2 regions of the Pseudarthrobacter sp. O4 genome follow, and region 2 is predicted to be linked to the other one. Evidence: predicted binding sites of a transcription regulator. Region 2 holds the regulator's gene; the other holds the start of a gene.
The links. The regulator LexA, encoded in region 2, represses DNA repair genes until DNA is damaged. The targets are predictions, from matches to a motif close to TCGAACANNTGTTCGA.
Positions count from the first base shown of each region.

Region 1: ACQCSU_RS02790 (DUF6504 family protein) is a predicted target of LexA. The motif match lies at 1,816-1,831, and genes of this name have one in related genera.

Region 1 is NZ_CP189591.1:622,105-626,346, forward strand. Features, by position in the region: gene ACQCSU_RS02785 (DNA polymerase III subunit alpha) at 1-1,446, opposite strand, end outside; gene ACQCSU_RS02790 (DUF6504 family protein) at 1,443-1,781, opposite strand; gene ACQCSU_RS02795 (hypothetical protein) at 1,913-2,299, shown strand; gene ACQCSU_RS02800 (chorismate mutase) at 2,307-2,633, opposite strand; gene ACQCSU_RS02805 (VOC family protein) at 2,648-3,070, shown strand; gene ACQCSU_RS02810 (SOS response-associated peptidase) at 3,160-3,906, opposite strand; gene ACQCSU_RS02815 (AAA family ATPase) at 4,000-4,242, shown strand, end outside.
Region 2 is NZ_CP189591.1:4,104,633-4,123,186, reverse strand. Features, by position in the region: gene ACQCSU_RS19115 (NAD(P)(+) transhydrogenase (Re/Si-specific) subunit beta) at 1-929, opposite strand, end outside; gene ACQCSU_RS19110 (NAD(P) transhydrogenase subunit alpha) at 926-1,249, opposite strand; gene ACQCSU_RS19105 (Re/Si-specific NAD(P)(+) transhydrogenase subunit alpha) at 1,313-2,470, opposite strand; gene ACQCSU_RS19100 ((deoxy)nucleoside triphosphate pyrophosphohydrolase) at 2,540-2,995, opposite strand; gene ACQCSU_RS19095 (MFS transporter) at 3,155-4,363, shown strand; gene ACQCSU_RS19090 (cation diffusion facilitator family transporter) at 4,421-5,341, opposite strand; gene ACQCSU_RS19085 (GlsB/YeaQ/YmgE family stress response membrane protein) at 5,593-5,862, shown strand; gene ACQCSU_RS19080 (TrmH family RNA methyltransferase) at 6,015-6,923, opposite strand; gene rplT (50S ribosomal protein L20) at 6,988-7,437, opposite strand; gene rpmI (50S ribosomal protein L35) at 7,558-7,752, opposite strand; gene infC (translation initiation factor IF-3) at 7,868-9,043, opposite strand; gene ACQCSU_RS19060 (DUF1844 domain-containing protein) at 9,389-9,775, shown strand; gene ACQCSU_RS19055 (MFS transporter) at 9,906-11,246, opposite strand; gene ACQCSU_RS19050 (SseB family protein) at 11,321-12,247, opposite strand; gene priA (bifunctional 1-(5-phosphoribosyl)-5-((5-phosphoribosylamino)methylideneamino)imidazole-4-carboxamide isomerase/phosphoribosylanthranilate isomerase PriA) at 12,261-13,007, opposite strand; gene ACQCSU_RS19040 (hypothetical protein) at 13,063-13,221, opposite strand; gene hisH (imidazole glycerol phosphate synthase subunit HisH) at 13,222-13,992, opposite strand; gene hisB (imidazoleglycerol-phosphate dehydratase HisB) at 13,989-14,609, opposite strand; gene ACQCSU_RS19025 (histidinol-phosphate transaminase) at 14,679-15,797, opposite strand; gene ACQCSU_RS19020 (LysM peptidoglycan-binding domain-containing protein) at 15,921-16,358, opposite strand; gene lexA (transcriptional repressor LexA) at 16,729-17,478, shown strand; gene ACQCSU_RS19010 (ATP-dependent DNA helicase) at 17,569-18,554, opposite strand, start outside.

The sequences.
Region 1 (4,242 bases), 1.2 Mb from region 2:
GTCCATGCCCAGCGCCAGCCCGGCGTCCCGCACGGCGCCGCGAGCGCGGTAGCCGTTCTGCATGCTCATCAGCGTGACGCGTTCGGACCCGAAGCGCTCAAAGATTTTCCGGTAGACGTTGTGCCGTTCGGCGCTTTCGACGTCGATGTCGATGTCCGGCAAGGTGGCGCGGTCACGGGAGAGGAAGCGTTCGAAGATGAGGTCGTGCTCGAGGGGGTTCACCTGGCTGACGTCGATCAGGTAATTGACCAGGCTGGACGCGCCCGAGCCGCGGGCGGCGGCACGGACGCCCATGTCCAGGATCATCCGTGAGACTTCGGCGACGGTCAGGAAGTAGGCGGCGAAGCCCAGGCTGTCGATGATCCGCAGCTCATGCCCCAGCCTGGCGCGCAGCTCCTCGGCGGGCTTACCGGCGATCCCGGGGAAGCGGCGGCTGATGCCTGCCTCGCAACGCTGGCTGAGCTCCACGAGGGGATCCCCGGCGATTCCGATCACGGAGGCTTCGGGGACCACGGGCTGCTTCCATCCCATGTCCGTGACCGGGTCCACCCGGCAGCGGTCCGCGAGCGCCTCTGTCTGGGCCATCAGCCGTTTCAGGTCCGCGGCGCCGTACCCGGCGGCATGCATGATCTCTTTGCCCAGCTGCAGCATCTGCGCCGACGACTTGAGCCAGCCCTGCCCGTTGGGCTGGAGCAGCGGGGCAGCCGAGAGTTCGGGCAGGGATTTCAGCGCCCGGGCGGAGTCCAGCACATCCGCGGTGGCCGCGCCGTCCTCGGCGACGTACCGCACGGCATTGCTCAGCACGGCGGGCACGCCATGTTCCGCGGCGAGTTTGAGCATCCGCACAGCGTGGGCTGTGCTGAGCGGCTCACCGGGAGTGCTGAGTTGCGTGACCACCTCGGCGGCGAGGGTCCCCGGCGGCATGGCATCCAGCCAGCGCTTGAACAGGGTGCGGGGGCGCAGGTAGCGCCGCCCGCCCACCGCACGGCCGACGTCGGAATCCGGACCGATCAGTACCGTCAGCACCGGCTGCAGGGTCTCCGGATGCAGGGTCCGGGAGGCGAGCTCCGCCCGGGTCACGGCCACGGGCACCGCTCCCCCGGCCTTACCGGTGGTGCGGGCGTGGGCGTCCGAGATCAGCCGGCAGAGCGCCCGGTAACCGGCGCCGTTGTTGTGTCCGTGGGCCAGGGCGACGACGCGTCCGCCCACCTGGGTGCGGAGGTCGCCGTCGTCGTCAAGGACCGCAAGGTCAACCCCGACAATCGGATCGAGTCCGGCAGCCATGCAGGCCAACAGGTGCTTGACCGTCCCGTAGAGGCCGTCGCGGTCAGTGCAGGCGAGCGCGGTGGCATCGTCGGCCGCGGCCGCGGCGGCCAGTTCATCCGGCCAGGAGACCCCGTAGTGGGCGCTGAAGGCGGTGGAGACGTGGAGATGGGTGAAGCTCATGCCGTTTTCTGGGGACGGAGGGCGTCATGGATCCTCAGCAGCCGCCAGCGGCCGCTGCCGACGTGCCGGCTCAGGTCAAGGGTGAGGGTTTCCGCCGGGGCTCCATCAACCGGGGACGGATCAGCCGGGCGCACCTGGACCCGCCAGATCTCGTGGTCCACCAGCCCGGGGCCGCTCCCCAGCGGGGCCCGCGGTTCCTCCGCCCACCATTGGCGCCGCTCATACCAGCGGACCGGTTCGGCGCCGACGGTGTAGTGCCGGCCGGCCCAGTCAAGCTTCAGAGGCACGCCAGAGGGTGTGCAGACGACGTCTACCGACTCGCTGAACATGCCCACAGTGCCTCCCGGGAAACCCCGACCGAATCCTTGTTCGAATATATCTTCGAATGATTCCAGTCTACGCCCGGCCCGGGACAAAACCTAGATCAGGGGTGGACGGACGCTGGCACACGTAGCAGGATTGAGCCATGAGCTCCCATAACGCACTCCTGAAGCATGTAAGCATCGCCGCCAAGGATCCAACCTTGGTGGCGACGTTCGATATAGACGGAAATATCCCGGGGCAAGGCGCCTACGTGGTGGGCCTCCTGGCGGCCGGGCCGGACTATTCCCATCAGCGCAGGCTGGGTATTGAGTTCGTGAACGGCGAGGCCGTTTCCTTCTACTACTTCAACCATGACGGCACGGAAGAGAATTTCGACCTCAAGGGCGTGGAACACTCGGGGAACACCATCACCGGAAACTTCCCCATTGCGACTGTGCTTGGCCTCCCCAAGGGCCACCTCATGACGGCCTTCAGCGATTGTGACGGCCGGGACTACCAGGCCAACGTGCCTGTCGAAGAGTCCCTCTAGGCCCCTGCTAGGAGCTGGCTTTGTACACTTCCAGCTCAAGGGTGATGAAGGCATCGATCATGGCCTGGTAGGTCTTTTCGACGAGGTCGACGTCGATGTCCTTTTGTTTCGCAGTGGCGCGGACGTGTTCGATCACCCGCTCCACCCGGCCGGGAGCACGCACCTCGGCGCTGTCCGCCTTGAGGGTTCCGGCGATCCGGATCAGCCGTTCGCGGCGGCCGATCAGGGACACAATCTGCTCGTCCACCTCGTCAACAGCCACCCGCACGGCGGCGAGCTGTTCCCTGTCGGCCTGGGCGGTCTTGTCGTCTGCGTGATTTGTGGACATGTGCATGACAGTATCGAATGATGCAGCCACGAGTCGACTTAATTTCACTGGGTGTCCGCAGTGTTGACGCCGCCCGCAGCTTCTACGTTGACGGCCTCGGATGGCCGGTCCAGCGGGAAGTCCCCGGCGAGGTGCTCTTCATCCAGGCCAACCACGGCCTGGTCCTCTCGCTCTGGGACGCCGGGCAGATGCAGGCCGAAGCAGCCACCGATCCCCCTGCCGGCATTCCGTGCATCACGCTGAGCCACAATCTGGGCAGCGCGGCGGAAGTCGACTGGGTGATGGCCGAAGCGGAGTCTGCGGGGGCCACCATCGTCGCGGCGCCGCAGACCCAGCCCTGGGGCGGCTACACCGGCTATTTCGCCGATCCCGACGGCTACCGCTGGGAGGTCGCCTTCAACCCCAGCTGGGCGGTCGACGGCGGCGGCAAGGTGACGCTCTGACGCCCACCGTCACCACGGGAGTCCGCGCAGATCGATGGTTCCTTCCGGCCACGCCCCTACGGGCTGCGTTCCTGCGCTCCAGCGGCGCGCTAGAACAGGCTTCCCACCGGCTGGATGAGTTCCGGGGAGTCATTCTTCACGTTCCCGACGGCGGTGCCCACGGCGTCGATCGTCCAGCCCTCCGCGACGTCGTGCGCCCCGGCCCGGACCAGGTCCACGAGGGTGGCAGCGTCATCGGCCTGCGGATCCAGCCATGTCTCCATGGTCTGGCGGCCCATCGGCAGCGGGACCCTGTCGTGCAGCGCGGTCAGCTCGGCCAGCATTCCCCCGGCGTAGCCCTCCGGCGGCGAGTCAGTGGTCATGATCGACGTCGAAAGCATCCAGCGCTCCGGGTCCCCCTCGGCCTTGGAAGGGTCTTTCCACCACTCGAAGAGTCCGGCGAACACAATGGGGCGCCCGTCCCGGGGGTGAACGTAATAGGGCTGCTTGTTGCGGCCCTCGCCCTTCCATTCGTAGTAGCCGTCCGCCGGGACGGCGCAGCGCCGGGACCGGGTGGCCTTCCGGAACGCGGGCTTCTCGAGGACGCTCTCGCTGCGTGCATTGATCATCTTCGAACCGATGCCCGGGTCCTTGGCCCAGGACGGCACCAGCCCCCAGCGCGCGATATGCAGCTGCCGGACCGGGCTTCCGTCCACGAGCCGTTCCAGGATGATCGGCACGTCCGCGGTCGGGGCAACATTCCACGACGGCGGAATCGCGAACTCCTCCTCCAGCCCGGCATCGAATTCGGCCAGCAGGTCTCCGACGGCCCGGGCCATCACGTAGCGTCCACACATGGCACCAGCATGCCACCGCACGGATTCCGTGTCATCCGCCTGGCCGTCAGTCCGGGACACCCGCCGGCTGGCCGTATCCCCTAGACTCCCCGCATGGTCAAAACGTCAACGGTGGTCCTGATGTGCGGCGTGGCCGGCTCGGGAAAAACAAGCTACGCCAAGGCCCTTGAGGCCGAAGGTTACGTGCGGCTCTCGGTCGACGAGGAGATGTGGCGTCAGGACCGGGAGCTGGCGGCACGCTTCGGCACCCCCGAATACTTCGATTTCACCGTGGCGGTGGAACGGCAGCTCCGGATCCGGCTCGTGGAGCTCATGGCAGAGGGCCGGGACATCGTC
Region 2 (18,554 bases):
GCAAGCCCGTAGCCGGGGACGATCACGACGCGTTGGGCGTAGCCGAGCTGGACGGCCACGTCCTCCGGCGAGGAGGAGCGCACCGGGCGGTCGCTCTGCACGGTCGAGCCCGCCGTCGATCCTCCCCGGAACGCCCCGAACATGATGCCCGCCACGCCCCGGCCCATGGCGGAGGCCATCACCTTGGTCAGGATGGTGCCGCTGGCCCCCACAAGCGTGCCGGCGACCACCAGCAGCACGTTGCCGAGCACGATGCCGGACGCCGCCACTGCGAGGCCGGTGAAGGCGTTGAGCAGGGAGATGACGATCGGCACGTCTGCCCCGCCGACGGGCAGCACCAGCAGCAGCCCGGCTGCCAGTCCCAGCACCAGCAGCGCAAGGGCCCAGCCGGTCGAACCGCTGATGATGACCAGGACGCCGGACGCGATGGCGCCCGCCAGCGCAACGGCCATCACCACGGGCATGCCGGGGAAGAGCAGCGGGCGGGTGCTGATCAGTTCCTGCAGCTTGCCGACCGTCACCGCGGAGCCGGCGAAGGACACGGCGCCGACCAGCATGGTGAAGGCCACTGCCAGGCGCACCCAGGGGTCCGCGCTGTGGCCGAGTTCCAGCACTGCCACGAGTGCGGCGGCCCCGCCTCCGACCCCGTTGAACAACGCGACGAGCTGGGGCATCTGGGTCATTTGCACGCGCCGGGCCACCGGGACAGCGGCGGCGGAGCCGACGGCGATCGCGGCCAGGATCAGCGGGATATTCTCCAGCCTCGCGGAAAGGAAGACCGTGACCACGGCGACGAGCGCGCCCCCGGCGCCGATGGCGTTTCCGCGGCGGGCGGTCCGGGGCGAGCTGAGGCCCTTCAGCGCCAGGATGAAGCAGATGGCCGCCGCCAGGTAGAACAGGGCGGTCCACGCGGGGGCTAGGAGGCTCATGTGCCGTCCTCCCCTGCGCGGCCTTCAGCACGTGGCCTGGCTGGCCTCCGGCCGCCGAACATCTCCAGCATCCGGTCGGTGACAACGAATCCGCCCACCAGGTTGGCGGTCGCCAGAATCACGGCGATCAGGGCGATCGTGAGCAACCATGGATCGCTGGCCTGCCCCGCCACGAGGATGGCGCCGACAAGGATGATGCCGTGGATGGCGTTGGCACCGGACATCAGCGGCGTATGCAGTTTGCTGGTCACTTTGGAGACGACTTCGAAGCCGACGAAGACAGAAAGCACCACTACGGTCAGCAGCGTGATCGGATCCATCATTGCAGCGTCTCCATTACGTCCGGGTCTCCATCACTTCAGCCTCCATCACTTCAGGCCCCATCACTTCAGTGCCTCCATGGCCTCGGAAGTCCCCGCGTGCCGGACCGAGCCGCCGTGGGTCAGGCAGGCTCCGGCGACGACCTCGTCGTCGAAGTCCGGACTGACCTGGCCGTCCGCAGTCATCAGGGCGAGCAGATTGGCGACGTTTTTGGCGTACAGCCGGGAAGCATCGGACGGCATCGCCGAGGCTGCGTCCTGCAGCCCCACCAGGGTCACGGACCCGCCGTCCACGGGTACCTCGATGTCCCGGCCGGCAATGACACCTTCGACGTTTCCGCCGGATTCGGCGGCAAGGTCGACGACAACGGATCCGGCCCGCATGCCGGCCACCATGTCCAGTGTCACCAGCAAGGGTGCCGCACGGCCGGGGATGGCTGCCGTGGTGATGAGGACATCCGCCGACGCGACGTGGGGTGCGAGCAGGCCACGCTGGCGCTTGGCCCGGTCCTCGCCGAGTTCGCGTGCATAGCCCCCACTGCCTTCCGCGGCGGCGTCCGCATTTCGACTGTCCAGGTCCAGATGGATGAAGGTGCCGCCCATCGAGGCGACCTCGTCCGCCGAAGCCGCCCGGATGTCATTGGCGGAGACCCTGGCGCCGAGGCGTTTTGCGGTGCCGATGGCCTGCAGTCCGGCGACCCCGGCGCCGAGGACCAATACCCGTGCGGGCGGGATCGTGCCGGCGGCGGTCATATACAGCGGGAAAAAACGGGGGTAGCGCAGGGCCGCCTCCAGCACCGCCCGGTAGCCCGAGACGAGGGACTGCGAACTGAGCGCATCCATGGACTGTGCCCGGGAGATCCGCGGGACCAGCTCCAGCGCGAAGGAGGTGACCCCGGCGTCGGCAAGGGCCCGTACCGTGGACAGTTCAGAGGCGGGCGAGCCGAAACCGACGGTGATGGTGCCCGGCCGCAGCCCTGCAGCCGTCTCCGGGCTGAGCGGCCGGACGTGCAGGAGCACCTCCAGCGACTCGGGCAGGAGGTCCGGGACTACGGTGGCACCAGCCTGGGCGAACGCGGCGTCCGGGAAACCGGCCTCGTTCCCTGCTCCGCTCTCCACGGCAACGTCGAGGCCAAGAGCCGTTAGTTGCTGCACCGTCTCAGGTGTGGCCGCGACCCGGCGTTCCCCCGCTCGCTGCTCCCGTCTGACACCGACCTGCACGGACGACTCCTCTCGATTCGCTTCAGAGTAGTCACATGCTTCGCGCTTTGGCGAGAGGCAGGCCGGGGATCAGTGCGCGGGCAGGGCGGTGCGGACCGAATCCTGCAGCGCGTCAAGGAGTGCCTCGACGATGGGCAGGTCGGCCGGGATCCACGGCAGCGCCAGTACCTCCCGGCGGTTCCCGAGGTCGATCCAGCGCAGCTCATCGTGGTCCTGCAGGGGGTGCGGATCGCCGTCGACGAGCTCCGCAAACCAGACCCTCATCGCGGCGCGGTCGTTCAGCGGCCAACCGGAGGCGGACGCGGCCTGGAGTTCGGCGCCCAGCCGGACGTTGACGCCAAGTTCTTCCAGCAGTTCGCGGTGCAGGGCCTGTTCGGCCGTTTCCCCGGACTCCACCTTTCCGCCGGGGAACTCCCACAGGCCGGCAAATTGCGGGGGCGCGGTCCGGCGCGCCACGAGCAGCCGGCCCGGGTCTGCCAGCGAATCCAGTACCGCGCCGCCAACGACGTCAATGAGTCCAGTCACGTCACCAAGTCTAGGGCGGTGCCCGCTTAGGGGAGAATGGAGGCAGCCGCCCTCCTGATTCCCCGGAATACCGGACGCGCCCCGGACGTTACATAAATCAGATTTAAGATGCCGCATTCTCCTGGCCATCGGCCGGGATCTTCCTCGAAAAGCAGACGAATGACAACCACGCAAAAAGCCTCGGCGACGCCCAGAACCGGCACCCGCCATCTTGCCCTCGCCATCGTTTCCCTTGCCATGGGCGGATTCGGCATCGGCACCACGGAATTCAGCATGATGGGGCTGCTCAAGGAAGTGGAGCAAGGCCTTAACATCAGCACTCCCGAGGCTGGCCACCTGATCTCGGCCTATGCCCTCGGCGTCGTTATCGGCGCCCCGTTGCTGGCCGCCGTAGGTGCCAAATTGCCGCGGAAATACCTGGCCCTGGGGCTCATGCTCTTCTTCAGCATCGCCAACCTCTCGTCCTTCGTCGCCCCGGACTACGGGACCATGCTCGTGTCCCGCTTCGCCGCCGGGCTGCCGCACGGCGCCTTCTTCGGCGTCGCGGCCGTCATTGCGGCGTCGATGGTGGCCCCAACCAAGCGCGGCTGGGCGATTTCGATGGTGATGGCCGGCCTGACCATCTCCAACGTCATCGGCGTGCCTTTCGCCACCTGGATGGGCCAGGCGTTCGGCTGGCGGCTGCTTTTCCTGCTGGTGGGCCTGATCGGAATCATCACGCTCGCGATGCTGTGGAGGTTCGTGCCGTACCAGAAGCCCCACGCCGATGCCAGCATCCGCCGCGAGCTTGGGGCTCTTAAGCGGCTCCAGGTCTGGCTGGCGCTCCTGATCGGCGTGGTCGGCTTTGGCGGCTTCTTCGCCACATACACCTATATTGCCCACACCATGACCTCCGTGGCCGGCATCCCCTCTGCCTGGCTGCCGCTCGTCGTCGCGCTCTACGGATTGGGCATGGTGGCGGGCAATATCGTCGGCGGCCGCCTCGCTGACAAGTCCGTCATGGGAACCATCTACTGGGTGCTGCCCGCAATTGCCGTGGCGCTGGTGGTCTACGCCGTGGCAGTGCACTGGCCGTGGTCTGCCTATGTCATGGTCTTTGTGGTGGGCGGGGCAGGTTCGATGCTGGTCCCGGCCCTGCAGACCCGGCTGCTGGATGCCTCCCCCGACGCCCCGTCGCTGGCCTCCTCGCTCAACCATGCCGCGCTCAATGTCGCCAACGCCCTGGGAGCCTTCCTTGGCGGCCTCGTGATCGCCTGGGGCTGGGGCTATGTCGCCCCCGCCCTCGTGGGCGCCGTTCTGGCCCTCCTGGGTCTCGGCGTCGCTGTCATCAGCGGCGTGGTGGAACGCAAGAGGCCGCTGGCACGGTAGCCGCATCGCGGCTACCGTGCCAGCGGCCCCGGGACTTCCTGTCGGCCGGGCAGTCGGTCAGGGTGTGCTGACGCGCTGGACATCCGGCTCAAGGTAGATGACCCGGGCAATCGGCACGGCCTCACGGATCCTGGTCTCGGCGTCGTCAATCACCTTGGCGATTTCCTGGCCGGTGTCCGCCCGGCCGATGCTGATTTTGGCAGCCACCAGCAGTTCTTCGGGGCCAAGGTGCAGGGTCTTGAGATGGATGATGCCGGTGCCGTCGGCCCCGATTGCGGAGCGGATCTTCGCCACGTCATCCTTGGTCGCGGATTCGCCCAGCAGCAGGGACTTCGTCTCAACGGCCAGCACGGCGGCGATCGCGACGAGCAGCAGGCCGATCATGCCGGTGCCCAGCGCGTCCCAGATGCCGTTGCCGGTGAGGAGCGTCAGGCTCACGCCAAAGAGCGCGAAGACCAGGCCCAGGAGGGCGCCAAAGTCTTCCAGCAGGATGACGGGAAGCTCGGGCTGCTTGGCGCTGCGGATGAACTTGACCCAGCCCTGCTTGCCCCGGACGTGGTTGGACTCGATGATCGCGGTCCGGAAGGAAAAGGACTCGGCAATGATGGCGCCGATGAGTACCGCGAGCGGCACCCACCAGAAGTCGCCCTCGATGGCGTGCGGGTGCTGGATCTTTCCCCACGCTTCATAGAGCGCAAAGAGGCCGCCGACGCTGAACAGCACGATCGAGACGATGAAAGCGTAGATGTAGCGCTCGCGTCCGTAGCCGAAGGGGTGTTCCGGGCTCGCCGCCTTCTGGGCGCGCTTGCCGCCCACGAGCAGGAGGATCTGGTTGCCGGAGTCCGCCAGCGAGTGGATGGCCTCCGCGAGCATCGAGGAGGACAGCGTCAGGAAATACGCGACGAACTTCAGGACGGCGATGGTCAGGTTGGCAGCTAGCGCCGCAACAATCGCCTTGGTACCGCCATTTGCAGCCAAGTGAGCTTCTCCTTAGGGGGTTCTACTGGGGTGTTGGCGGGCACCGGAATCCGCCCGTACCCGCATGGAATACCGTACCCGCTGGACCGTGCTGCCGCACCGCGCAATGCCCGGGCACATGCCGATCTCAGGCCGGATGCAGGCAGGTAACGATTGGAGGTGATCCTGCTGACATTTGATGCCGCAGGTGTTAGCTTGAAGCCATAATCGGGATTCATAATTTGGATGCCGACGAATATGTAGGAGGAGACATGGGCTTTCTAGGCTGGATCATTCTCGGACTCATAGTAGGTGCAATCGTTAAGGCAGTCATGCCAGGCAAGGTCGGCGGCGGCTGGGTCACCAGCCTCGTGCTCGGCGTTGTCGGTGCCATTGTCGGCGGCTGGATCGGCGACCTGCTATTCGGCGGCGGCAAGATGGAATTCTGGAATCTCGGTTCCTGGATCCTGGCCATTGTCGGTGGCCTCGTGGTTGCCGGCATCTACGGCGCCGTTACCGGACGCAACAAGACAACTACGTAATTGCACAGGCCACCGGCCCGGCGCGCACAGTGCCAGGGCGGTGACAGCAACGACGGCGGGAGCCCACCATTCGGTGGACCCCCGCCTTCTCTATGTCCGGCCTTCTCTGTATGTCCGGCCGCCGTGGCCCGGCCGGCCGGCTCATCAATGCGCTAGTGGCCCGACGCGCCGTCCTGCTGTGAGCGGGCGCTGGCGTAGAGGCAGACCGTCGCGGCGGTGCCGAGGTTGAGGCTTTCGGCCGCTCCGTACACAGGCACGGCCACGCGGTGGTCCGCCAGCGCGAGTTCTTCCTCGGACAGGCCCTGGGCCTCGTTGCCGAACAGCCAGGCCGTGGGCTTTTCCAGGGCGTAGTCGGAGCCGGCGGCGGATGCCCCCAGGCGGCGGGCCGCGTTCTCGTCCTGGAGCCGGTCCAGGTTCAGCTGGCCGCCGCCGTCAGCGGCCAACACACCGATGCCGCGCTCCTTGCACCGGGCCACGAGCTCTTCCACTTCGGCGCCAAGGACGACGGGCAGGTGGAAGAGGGACCCCGCCGTCGAGCGCACAGCTTTGGGGTTGTAGATATCCACGCTGGAGGCGGTCAGCACGACGGCGTCCGCGCCGGCGGCGTCTGCCGCCCGCAGCACCGTGCCGGCGTTCCCTGGGTCGCGGACCTGGCACAGCACGGCGATCAGCCGGGGGCCGGCGTCGAGCACCTGTTCGATACTGACGTCCAGGAACCCGCAGACCGCGAGAATGCCCTGCGGGGTGACCGTGTCCGCCATGGCGGCCAGCACTTCGTCGGTGGCGAGGTATGCGGTGGTGCCCTCCGCGAGTGTCTCCAGATCCGGGTGCCGGTCGAGGCAGGCCTCGCTTGCGTACACCTCATGGACGACGCCGGGCTCCCCCGCGGCAATCCTTTTCTGGTGCAGGACCAGGGCCTCCCGGACAGCCTGCGGGCCCTCCGCCAGGAACTCGCTGCGTTTTAAACGGGCCGGGCGCCCGGCAAGTTGTGCCACCTTCCTCACCCGATCAGCTCGAGGATTGGAAAGTGGAAAGTCTTGCGGGCGCCCGGTTTCGTTCATATAAGAACCTTAGTTGCTTTCGCAGCCGGCTCTTGAACGACGTAGTTTTTGAGGACTACGGGAACTACTTAGCAGCCGCCTCAGCAGCAACCTTCTTGGCAGCAGGCTTCTTGGCGGCCTTGGCCTTCGGAGCCGTCCCGGCCGGAGCGGAGGTGTCGGCGGGCAGAGAGTCCTTGGCGATCTTGACCAGCGCGGTGAAGGCGTTGGCGTCGGAAACGGCAAGCTCGGCCAGCATACGGCGGTCAACCTCGACCTCAGCGGCCTTCAGGCCCTGGATCAGACGGTTGTAGGTGAGGCCGTTGGCGCGGGATGCAGCGTTGATGCGCTGGATCCACAGGCGGCGGAAGTCGCCCTTCTTCTTCTTGCGGTCGCCGTAGCTGTATACAAACGAGTGCAGCAGCTGCTCTTTGGCCTTGCGGTACAGGCGTGAACGCTGTCCACGGTAGCCCTTTGCGCGCTCAAGGATAACCCGGCGCTTCTTGTGGGCGTTTACCGCCCTCTTCACACGTGCCACGTGCGTACTCCTTCGAAAATTCTGATCCCAAGCGTCTACTGCCGGAACAACCGGCTGGCCTGAGAAGCCTTATTGGTAGTTGACTGCTGCCAGGTGGCAATCAGTCAGAGAACTTGGAACTTAGATGCCGAGCATCTTCCGGATGACCTTGGCGTCGCCCTTGAAGACGATCTTGTCGCCGGCGAGGCGGCGGGTCAGCCTGGAGGACTTGTGCTCGAGGTAGTGGCGGCGGTTGGCCTGCTGGCGGCGCAGCTTGCCGCTGCCGGTCAGCTTGAAGCGCTTCTTAGCACCGCTGTGGGTCTTCATCTTCGGCATGGGAACCGATCTCCTTACGTATCCGCAGACAGGGTCTGCAGTCTTTCGTGCAGCCGCCCCTGCGGGCGGCGTGCTGGTTGCTTGCTGCCGGACATTGCTGTCCGGCGGCCGTGAACTAGTTGGTCTTCTTGGTGCCCGGCTTGGCGGCTGCCCTCGGAGCGGCAGGCCGCACAGGAGGCTTCGGCGCCGCGGGGCGCGGCACCGGCTTCGGTGCCGCTGCCGGAGCGGCCGTTTCAGCCTCGGGTGCCTTCGCAACCTCGGGCGCCTTGGCAGCCTCAGGGGCCTTGGCGGCTGCTGCCTTGGGCGCAGCCGGAGCCTTGGCAACTGCCGGCTTGGAAGCTGCCTTCGGAGCTTCACGCCTCGGAGCGGCCTTGGGGGCCTCCTGCTTGGGCGCTTCCTGGACGGGAGCCTTTGCTGCCGGCGCTTCCTGCACCTTGACCTCGGCGGCGGGGGCCTCCGTGGCTACGGTTTCTTCGACTGCTTCGTCCTTGACCGCGTTGTCCGCGGCAGGGGCCTCGGCGACGGCGGGAGCTGCTTCCGTTGCCGGAGCCTCCGTCTTGATCTGGTATCCCTCCGGAAGGAGGTCGGCCAGGGACTGCGTCAGCGGCGCACTGTCGTCGCCGGAAACGTCCATGCGGCCCGGGGCCCCCGAGGCCTTGGCTTCGTTCTCAGCCTTGGCTTCCGCGCGCTGCGTCGCACGGCGTGCCTCCGCCTTGGCCTCGGCCTTGTTCTTCAGGGGACCCACCACCATGACCATGTTGCGACCATCGATCCGCGGGCTTGACTCCACCACGCCGACTTCGGCGACGTCGTCGGCAAAGCGCTGCAGCAGGCGAATGCCCATCTCGGGGCGCTGCTGCTCACGGCCGCGGAACTGGATCATGGCCTTGACCTTGTCACCGGCACCGAGGAACCGGAGCGCGTGGCCGCGCTTGGTCTCATAGTCGTGGGTGTCGATCTTCAGGCGGAAGCGGATTTCTTTCAGAACCGTGTTGGTCTGGTTCTTCCGGGCCTCGCGTGCCTTGACCGCAGCTTCGTACTTGTACTTGCCGAAGTCCATCAGCTTGCACACCGGAGGCTTGGCCTGCGGTGCAACTTCAACGAGATCAAGATCGGACTCGGCAGCCAAACGCAGGGCATCCTCAATACGGACAACTCCTACTTGTTCGCCTGCAGGGCCGACCAGCCGCACCTCGGGGACGCGGATACGCTCATTGATTCTTGGCTCGCTAATGTTAAAGCTCCTGTGTTCGTGAGTGGCATTCCACCGGCAAATAGAGAAGGCCCCCAATTGCCGGAGCAATCGAAGGCCTCGAAGATCGGAATTGCCTGCCTCGTAGGAGGCGGCATGCGTTCCCGCCAGGCTGACGCCTCAGGGAAATGCCCGACCAGGTACCCGGCAACCTTGCTTCTTCCGAAGCTTCCCGAAGGAGAGCGGCTGACGCGGGTGGGAGAGAACTCCGCTTGCAAACTGAAATCGATTCTACCCAAAGAATCCCGTCCGGCGCACATACTCGACGAAGCAGGTATGGATCGGGGGCTTCCCAAGGGGAGTTCCTTCACTACGGCAGTTCAGCTGCCACAGTGAAGAAATCGAAATAACGACATTCAGTCGGTCTGTGACAAGCTTACCAGCATGAGCACTTCAGACAGTAATTCACACGTTTATGAGCCCGCCGGCTCTCAGGCCGACGTCTCGCAGCAGATCCGCGACATCTCCGAGGTCCCCGCGATCGAAGTCATCACCACCGCAGCGGTGCACCTGATGAGCGCAGCAGCAGTCAAGCTCGGCCTCGCCGCCGAGGAGAACGCAGAAGAGCTCAAGGACCTGGACGAAGCCCGCAAACTGATTACGGCTCTTGCCGGCCTGGTCACGGCTGCTGCCCCCGAGATCGGCTCGCAGCACGCCGGACCGTTGCGTGACGGACTGAGGTCCCTCCAGCTGGCTTTCCGCGAGGAGTCCATCCTTCCGGACGCCCCGGGCAAAGGCCCGGGCGAGAAATACACCGGACCGGTCAACTAGGAACCGGGCACAAGCTACTCACTCCGCGGCGGCGGGCGGACCTCAGCGGTCCGCCCGCCGCCGTCGTTAACCGCGGTGCGTCGAGTTCCCTGCACGGCGTTCCGAGGCGCTGCCCAGCCACACGCCTTGGCTAGGCTGCCGAGGCCAGCAGTCGACGACGACGGTGCTGCAGCACCAGCCCCACGAGGCACAGCACAACGCCGGCAGCCCCCACGGAGACGAACCCGGCCCCCGGGCCGACGCCGTCGATGAAGAGCCCGGCAAGCGGCGCCCCGAGGGCGACGCCGCCGGTCAGGGCCGATCCGTACCAGCCCATCGCCTCTCCGCGGCGGCTCTCGTCGACGAGTTCGGCGACCTTCTCCGAAGCCGCCGAGAGCACCGGGGCGCACAGCAGTCCCGGCAGCAGCGAGAGCAGACTCAGGGTCCAGGTGTCTGTCGCGAACGCCATCGGGATGGCCAGGGTGGACATGCCGAGCAGCAGCAAGATCGGCGAGATCGGCCGGTGCATGGCGCCGTAGATCAGCCCGCCGACCACCGAGGCCGCGCACCAGAAGAGGAAGACGAGCCCGATCTCGGCCTGGTGGCCGCCGGTCTCGAGGGCGGCCACAATGCCGACGTCGGTGCCGCTGAGCACCATGCCGGCCCCGGCCGCGACGGCGAAGACGGCAGCCACGGCCGCCGTGAACCAGGCGAAATTATGGTTGACCTTGTGGCGTAGCCCGGCGCGCCGCTGCCGCCTTTGCTCGGCGGCGGCTGCCAACGGGGCCAGCTCTGCGGCGGCTTCCTGCAGGTGTGCCGGGGCGGCAGCCACGACGGCGGCCTCCGCGCAATTCTGTTCATCCGCATCGAGTCCCGCCTCGAGCCCGGCGTCGAGGCCGCGGCCGGCCACGGGGCTGCGGGTCGGCGGGTTGAACCACATCAGGAACAGCCCGGACACCGAGGTGGCAATGCCGACGATGGTCAGGCCTACGACCGAGTAGCCGGCGGTGGCGACGAGGGCGCCGGCGGCGGGGCCGATCATGAAGACCAGTTCGGTGGAAATCGCATCGAGGGCAAACGCGGTGCGCCGCTGCTCCCCTGTGGCCAGGACGCCGAGGGACTGGCGCACGACGCTGAAGATCGGCAGCGTCAGCAGGCCGCCGACAAACACCAGCGGCAGCAGCAGCTCGTAGGACACGTGCGGCACGATCGACCAGATGACGGTTTCGGAAATGACGGACGGGATCAGGGCCTTGCGCAGGCCCGCGGTGTCGACACGCCGTCCGCGCCAGGGCGCCCCGACGGCGATGCCGATTGTCATGACTGCTGCCGCGGCGCCGGCGGCGGCATAGCCCTGGCCCAGGCTCAGGACGATGTGCAGGGTCAGCAGCACGCCCGCGGCGGAGTGCGGTATGCGGGCAATCATCCCGACCAGCAGGAGCCGCCTGATCGGCCGGACGGCCAGCAGCTCCTGGTAAAGCGTGAAGTTCACGGACTACATCCCTTTTGGTATTGCCCTCGGCAGCCTGGTACTGCTTCCGGCAGGAGTCCCCCGCTGGCCGTCAGCTATGGTGCTGCGCGCTGCAACTTGACTTCGATCGAGTCAACCCGCTCGGCAAACAATTCATTCCGGGCCCAGGCGTTGTTTAGGCCGGCCACGATGGACTGCACCCCCGCGGCGTCGAGCCCGTCCTCGAGGTAGAGGACCACCCGGAGTTCCGGGCCCGCACCTCCGCCGGGAAGCTGCCGTCCATCAGCCGCAGTTGAGGCAACTCCACCGCCTGGATGAATTTCAACACGCCGGACCTCCGGAAAGCCTACCGCGGCCGCGCCTAGGGACTGCGCCAGCACAGGATCAGCGTACGACGGGGTCCACGGCTGCTGCTGAGCGAGGGCCCAGACGGCGGGCCGGCGCACCACATACGTCAGGTCCGAGCCGGGGTCCAGAACCAGCAGCTCGGCGCCCTCGGCGACGGCGGACAGCGCTGCCCGGGCCGTATACACGGCAACCGGGCGGGCCTCGGGATGCCAGGCCTGAAGCGCCGCGGCCGAGGTGAACACAGGCATGGCCGTCCGGCCGTCGGGCGCCTTGAGGGTGACGAGGGCCATGTCGGACTCCTTGTCCCCATGCAATTTGTCCCCTGCCGGGCGGGTCGAGCCTTCGCCCTCTTCCGCGAGCCGGGCAAGGATCGGCACGAAGACGCGTGCGGTGGCGAGTGAGGCGATGACTGCGGCTTCGTCGCCGTCGCCGCTGGCGAGGCGCGCGAGGGCCGCCAGGTAACCGGCGTCCGCCGCGCCGTCGTCGTCTTCGAAATTGTGGATCCTGGCGTCGTCGCCGGCGAGGCTCCGCCCGGCCCACGGCTGGCCGGCCGAGTCGGCCGGACCGCCGGCGCCCGCCAGTGCTGCCGCGATGTGCCCGGGCAGATGCCGGGGCGGGACGGTGTTCCCGCCTGCGTCCGGCGCCGGGTTGGTGCCTGCTGGCTGGTGTTCCATGGCTGCGGTCCGGTTAGCGGCGGCCGGCGGCGTCGAGTGCCTCGGGCAGCGTGAAGTTTCCGTTGTAGAGGGCCTTGCCGATGATCGCGCCCTCGACGCCGAGCGGGACGAGGGAGCGCAGCACCTTGAGGTCCTCGAGGCTGGAGATGCCCCCGGACGCGACGACGGGCTTGCCGGTCTTCTCCACCATCCGGCGCAGCAGCTCGACGTTGGGACCCTGCAGGGTGCCGTCCTTGGTCACGTCCGTCACGACGTAACGGGCGCAGCCAGCCTCTTCCAGCCTGGCCAGGACCTCCCAGAGGTCGCCGCCTTCCTTGGTCCAGCCGCGTCCGGCGAGGGTGGTGCCGCGGACGTCCAGGCCGACGGCGATCTTGTCGCCGAAGCGCTCGATCACGCGGGACGTCCACTCCGGGTTCTCCAGCGCCGCGGTGCCGAGGTTGACCCGGGCGACGCCGAGATCGAGGGCCTTCTCGAGCGATTCGTCGTCGCGCAGGCCGCCGGAGAGCTCCACTTTGATGTCCAGGCGTCCCACGACTTCGCGCAGCAGTTCGGCGTTGGATCCCCGGCCGAAAGCGGCGTCAAGGTCCACGAGGTGGACCCACTCGGCCCCCTGCTGCTGCCAGTTGAGTGCGGCCTCCAGCGGGGTGCCGTAGCTCGTTTCGCTTCCGGCTTCGCCCTGAACGAGCCGGACGGCCTGGCCGTTGACGACGTCGACGGCGGGCAGCAGCTCGAGCACGGGCAGCGGGGTTTCGGTGGTCATCGGGGATCCTCAGCTTCTCAGGTGGCGGCGGATGGTCGGGAATGCTGCGGGACCGCTAGGAGGCGGGCAGCGTCAGGAAATAGGCGGCCAGAAGCGACATCCCGGCCAGCACGTAGAAGACGATCTGGACCCAGCGCGGACTCTTCTGCTGCCGGAAGGACAGCGCCCCGCCAACCAGCAGGCCGGCAAGCCCCATCAGGACGATGGACCACATCTAGGCGGCCTGTTCCGGGCCGGCGCCGGTTGCGCTGCCCGGGGCGGCCGCGTCCGGGGACCCCTTGCGCAGGCCCTCGACCCAGTTGCGCAGCAGGCGTGCGCCGGCGTCGCCGGACTTCTCCGGGTGGAACTGGGTGGCGCACAACGGACCATTTTCAACCGCCGCGATGAACGGGGCGCCGTGTTCGGACCAGGTGACCAGCGGCGCAATCATCCGGGGCTGGATCACGTCGAAATCCCAGTTCTGGACGCCGTAGGAGTGCACAAAGTAGAATCGCTCGTTCTCGACACCGGCGAACAGCTTCGAACCTTCCGGCACCGAAACTGTATTCCAGCCCATGTGCGGCACCACCTCGGCAGGCAGCAGTTCCACCTTGCCGGGCCACTCCCCCATCCCAAGGGCCTCGGTGCCGTGTTCCACACCGGCCTCGAACAGGACCTGCAGGCCCACGCAGATAGCCAGCACGGGACGGCCGCCGGCCACGCGGCGTCCGATCATCCGGATCCCGTCGACGGCCTTGAGCTCGCGCATGACCGTTTCGAAGGCTCCGACACCGGGGACGACAAGGCCGTCGGCGTTCAGGACGTCCTCGGGCCTGGCACTGAGGATGACCTCGGCGCCGGCCCGCTCCAGGGCACGGACGGCCGAGCGGACGTTGCCGGATCCGTAATCCAGCACCGTAACGGTGGGTTTGCCCTCGGGTGAGACGGGCTTCCGGCCGGCGTCGGGGTTGAGGATGGCGCCGTCCTGCAGCACCTTGCCGGTCACAGTGCACCCTTAGTGGACGGGATGCCTTCGACGCGGGGATCCGGCTCGACGGCGGCGCGCAGGGCGCGGGCGAAAGCCTTGAACTGGGCCTCGACGATGTGGTGCGGGTCCCGGCCGGCGGTGACATTCATGTGCAGGCAGATGCCCGCGTGCAAGGTGATCGCCTCGAAGACGTGCCGGGTCAGGGAACCCGTGAAGTGTCCGCCGATCAGGTGGTATTCCTGGCCTGCCGGCTCGCCGCCGTGGACCAGGTACGGCCGCCCGGAGACATCGACGACGGCGTGCGCCAGGGCTTCGTCCAGCGGCACCGTCGCCTCGCCGAAGCGGCGGATGCCGGCCTTGTTCCCCAGCGCGGTGCGCAGGACCTCGCCAAAGGTGATGGCGACATCTTCCACCGTGTGGTGGACATCGATGTGCGTATCGCCTGTGGCCTTGACCGTCATGTCGATCAGGGAGTGCTTGCTCAGCGCCGTCAGCATGTGGTCATAGAACGGGACCGAGGTGCTGATGTCCGAGACGCCGGTGCCGTCCAGGTTGATCTCGACCAGGACGGATGACTCGCTGGTGGTCCGTTCCAGGCGGGCGGTCCGGGCAGCGGTTGATCCGGTGATGCTCATGTGCAGGTGTCCTTTTGTGATGAAGGCGGTGCTAGGCGTTCTGGCGTTGTGCTTGACCCGGAGTCAAGTCTAGGCCCGCTGTTTCGCGGGGCTGCTCAGGATCTGGTCGAGGGCCTCAAGGAAGGCTGTGGTTTCCGTCTCAGTGCCGGCGGTGACGCGCAGGTGGCCGGGGATGCCGACGTCCCGGATGAGCACCCCGGCGTCCAGCAGTCCCTGCCAAACCGCGTGCGGGTTTTGGAGACCGCCGAAGAAGACGTAGTTCGAATCCGAGGCGGACGGCTTGAGGCCCATCCGCTGCAGTTCGGCAACGATCCTGTCCCGCTGCCGCTTGATGTCCTCGACGTCGGCCATGAGCGCCACGCGGTGGTGCAGGGCGGCAAGGGCGGTTGCCTGGGTGATGGCGGAGAGGTGGTACGGAAGCCGGACGAGGCGAAGGGCGTCGGCCACCCCGGGGGCTGCCGCCATGTAGCCCACGCGCGCGCCGGCAAGGGCGAAGGCCTTGCTCATGGTGCGCGAGACGATCAGCCGTTCCCGGCCCGGCAGCAGCTCGAGCGCACTCGGCGTACCGTCGTGGGCGAACTCGTGGTACGCCTCATCGACGATCACGATCGTCTGGCTGGCTTGGCCGGCCTCGTACACAGCCTGCACCACATCGAGACCCAGGCCCGTGCCGGTGGGGTTGTTCGGGGAGCAGAGGAAGACGATGTTGGGCTGAAGTTCGCGGACCTGGCGCGCCGCCGACTCCGCACTCAGCCCGTAGTCATCGGCCCGCACCCCCACGATGTATTCCGTGTCCGTCCCCGCGGCGAGCAGGGGGTACATGGAGTACGTGGGAGGGAAGCCCAGTGCCGTGCGTCCGGGTCCGCCGAAGGCCTGGAGGATCTGCTGGAGCACCTCGTTGGAGCCGTTCGCTGCCCAGATGTGCTCCGCGCCCAGCCCATGCCCGAGGTATTCCGCCAGGGCTTCGCGCAGTTCCGTGAACTCGCGGTCCGGATACCGGTTCAGGCCGGCCGCTGCCTCTGTTACGGCCGCGGCGATGGCCGCTCGGACGTCCGCCGGCACACCGTGGGTGTTCTCGTTGACGTTGAGCAGGATGGGGACGTCCAGCTGGGGTGCCCCGTAGGGGCTCATTCCCCGCAGATTGGTCCGGAGGGGAAGTCGGTTCAGGCGCTCTAACTGGTCAGTCACTTCAGTAGTTTAAGTGAGACGGCGGCGGGCCCTGAAACTGTGACGGCTCGGGCCAGGTCCGTCGGCGCCTTGGCGGCTGCTTGGTACGCGACGTTCCCGGGGCCGGAAGACTACTGGGCTGGACTACTGGGCCGGGACGAAGAGCGTCTGGCCGGGCAGGACGCGGGCGGCATCGAGGTTGTTGAGCTGGACGATGTCGGCGACGACGTCGCGGGGGTCGCGCCCGGGTGCCACGGTCCCGGCGATGGCCCACAGCGATTCCCCGGGCTGCACCGTGACAGAGACGGTGGGGGTCAGTGACAGCTCCTCAACAGATTCGGAAGCCTTGGCGGGTGCATTCAGGAAGCCGCTGAAGGAAAGGATCAGGGCGGCCAGCAGGATCAACGGCACTCCGAAGAAGACGAACCGCCCTCGCCTGGTCAGCCGCAGGGGTGCCTGCTTGGTGCGGGACGCACCGCCTGCCGGAGCGGCCGGACGGAAGGAAACCCGCGGTACGGACCGGCCATACCCGCCGGATGCGTCATGGCCGAAAGTGTGGTGAAACGCGCTTGATGCTGACATGAACTGAGCCCTCCTGGACCATACTGTGCCGCCCGGCGTACTCCACGTACTTGCCGCCAACCGGCCTAACCTTCGAACATAGAACCGAACAAACGCCCTCATCCAACTGCGATGCCTCATCAAACCCCCGGAAGTTCGAACACATCTTCGAACTTCACCTGTCCAGTTTTAGCACCTATTAACGAACATTGTCGAGACTCGCTAGAACAAATGTTTGAAATAACTGTGTGGCTGGCCTACGTTTGAGTCACAGGACAACCACTTCTGCAGTCGATCATCAGTAGTTGATCAGCGGGGTCTGACATTCAGGCCGGAAGGTCCCGGTAACTGCCGCAAGGCAGCCGGGCGGATTGGAAAGGCATTGGCGAATATGGCAGCACCAGCCACCGGCGGCCGGGCGTCCCAACGGAGCCCGCAGTCAGCCAGGCCTCCCAAGAGCCTGACCGTCCGGCAGAAGAAGATCCTCGAAACCATCCAGCGTTCGGTGACGGACAACGGCTACCCTCCCTCCATGCGCGAGATTGGCGATACCGTGGGACTGGCGAGTCTCTCCAGCGTGACGCACCAGCTCTCCCAACTCGAGAAGCTCGGCTACCTGCGGCGGGATCCCAAGCGGCCGCGCGCCATGGAAGTGCTCATGCCGCTGACCCTTGACGAGGGCAGCTCCAAGGTCTCGGGAGTGGCGAAGTCCAGCGGCCTGCGTGCCGTGGGCGGGCTGTCCGTCTCGGAACTGGCCAGCGCTACGGATACCGCAATGGTCCCCCTCGTCGGCCGTATCGCGGCCGGTGGCCCCATCCTCGCGGACCAGGTTGTGGAAGACGTCATGCCGTTGCCGCGCCAGCTGGTGGGCCACGGAGAGCTCTTCATGTTGAAGGTGGCGGGCGACTCGATGATCGATGCCGCCATCTGTGATGGCGACTGGGTGGTGGTGCGCCGGCAGGGTGACGCCGTGAACGGCGACATTGTTGCCGCACTGCTGGACGACGAGGCCACGGTCAAGACGTTCCGCCAGCGCGACGGCCACACCTGGCTGCTGCCCCAGAACACGCAGTACGAGCCAATCCTCGGCGACCACGCCGTCATTATGGGCAAGGTCGTCTCGGTCTTGCGCTCCCTCTAGCACCTGCCACACAGAGCCCCGCCGGCGTCCCCCGGAAGGGGGATGCCGGCGGGGCCCAACACATTCCCTGCTGCGGGGTGCTCCGTCCGCCTACTTGGCGGTCTGCGCCGACTCCTTGGAGAGCCGTTCCAAAGCCGCCATGGCAATTGCCGGATCGGTGGTCGGCCAGAACGGCGGCAGAGCGGCCCGGAGGAATCCCCCGTAGCGTTCCGTGGACAGCCGCGAATCCAGCACCGCCACGACTCCCTTGTCCGTCGTCGTGCGGATCAGCCGTCCGGCTCCCTGGGCCAGCCGGATCGCGGCGTGGGTTGCGGACACACTCATGAATCCGTTGCCGCCGGCCTGGGCCACCGCGCGGGAGCGCGCTGTCATGAGCGGGTCATCCGGCCGCGGGAACGGAATCCTGTCGATGACTACGAGCCGGCAGGAGCCCCCCGGGACGTCGACGCCCTGCCACAGGGACATGGTGCCGAAGAGGCAGGTGTCCGGTTCATCGGCGAACTGGCGCACGAGCGCCGTCATGGTCGAATCCCCCTGGCACAGAATGGTCATGTCCAGCCGGGGGCGCATCGCCTCGGCGGCGTCCTCGGCAGCCCGCCGGGACGAGAAGAGGCACAGTGCCCCTCCGCCGGAAGCCCGGATCAGTTTTTCCAGCTCGTCCAGCGCCTCCGGGGACGTGCCGCGGCCGGGCTTGGGCAGGTGCTTGGCAACATAGAGGATGCCCTGCTTGGGGTAGTCGAAGGGCGAGCCGACGTCGACTCCGGTCCAGCTGGGCGCGCCGGGGCCTACCAGGCCCAGACCTCCGGCCGCCGGTTCGAAGGCGGAGCCGATGGCCAGGGTGGCCGAGGTCAGGATGACCGTGTGGTCCGCGAACAGACCCTCGCGGAGCCGTCCGGCGACGCTCAGCGGGGCCACGTTGATCAGGGCCGGTGCGCTCTCGTCCGGCTGGGAGTATCCCTGCGCAGGGTCGAAAGTGCTGTTCCGGGAAAACCAGACCACCTCGCGGTTTTCGCGGGCAGCGAGCAGCCGTTCGCAGAGTTCCAGGATGACCATGAGGCGGGAGCGCGCGAGCTGGC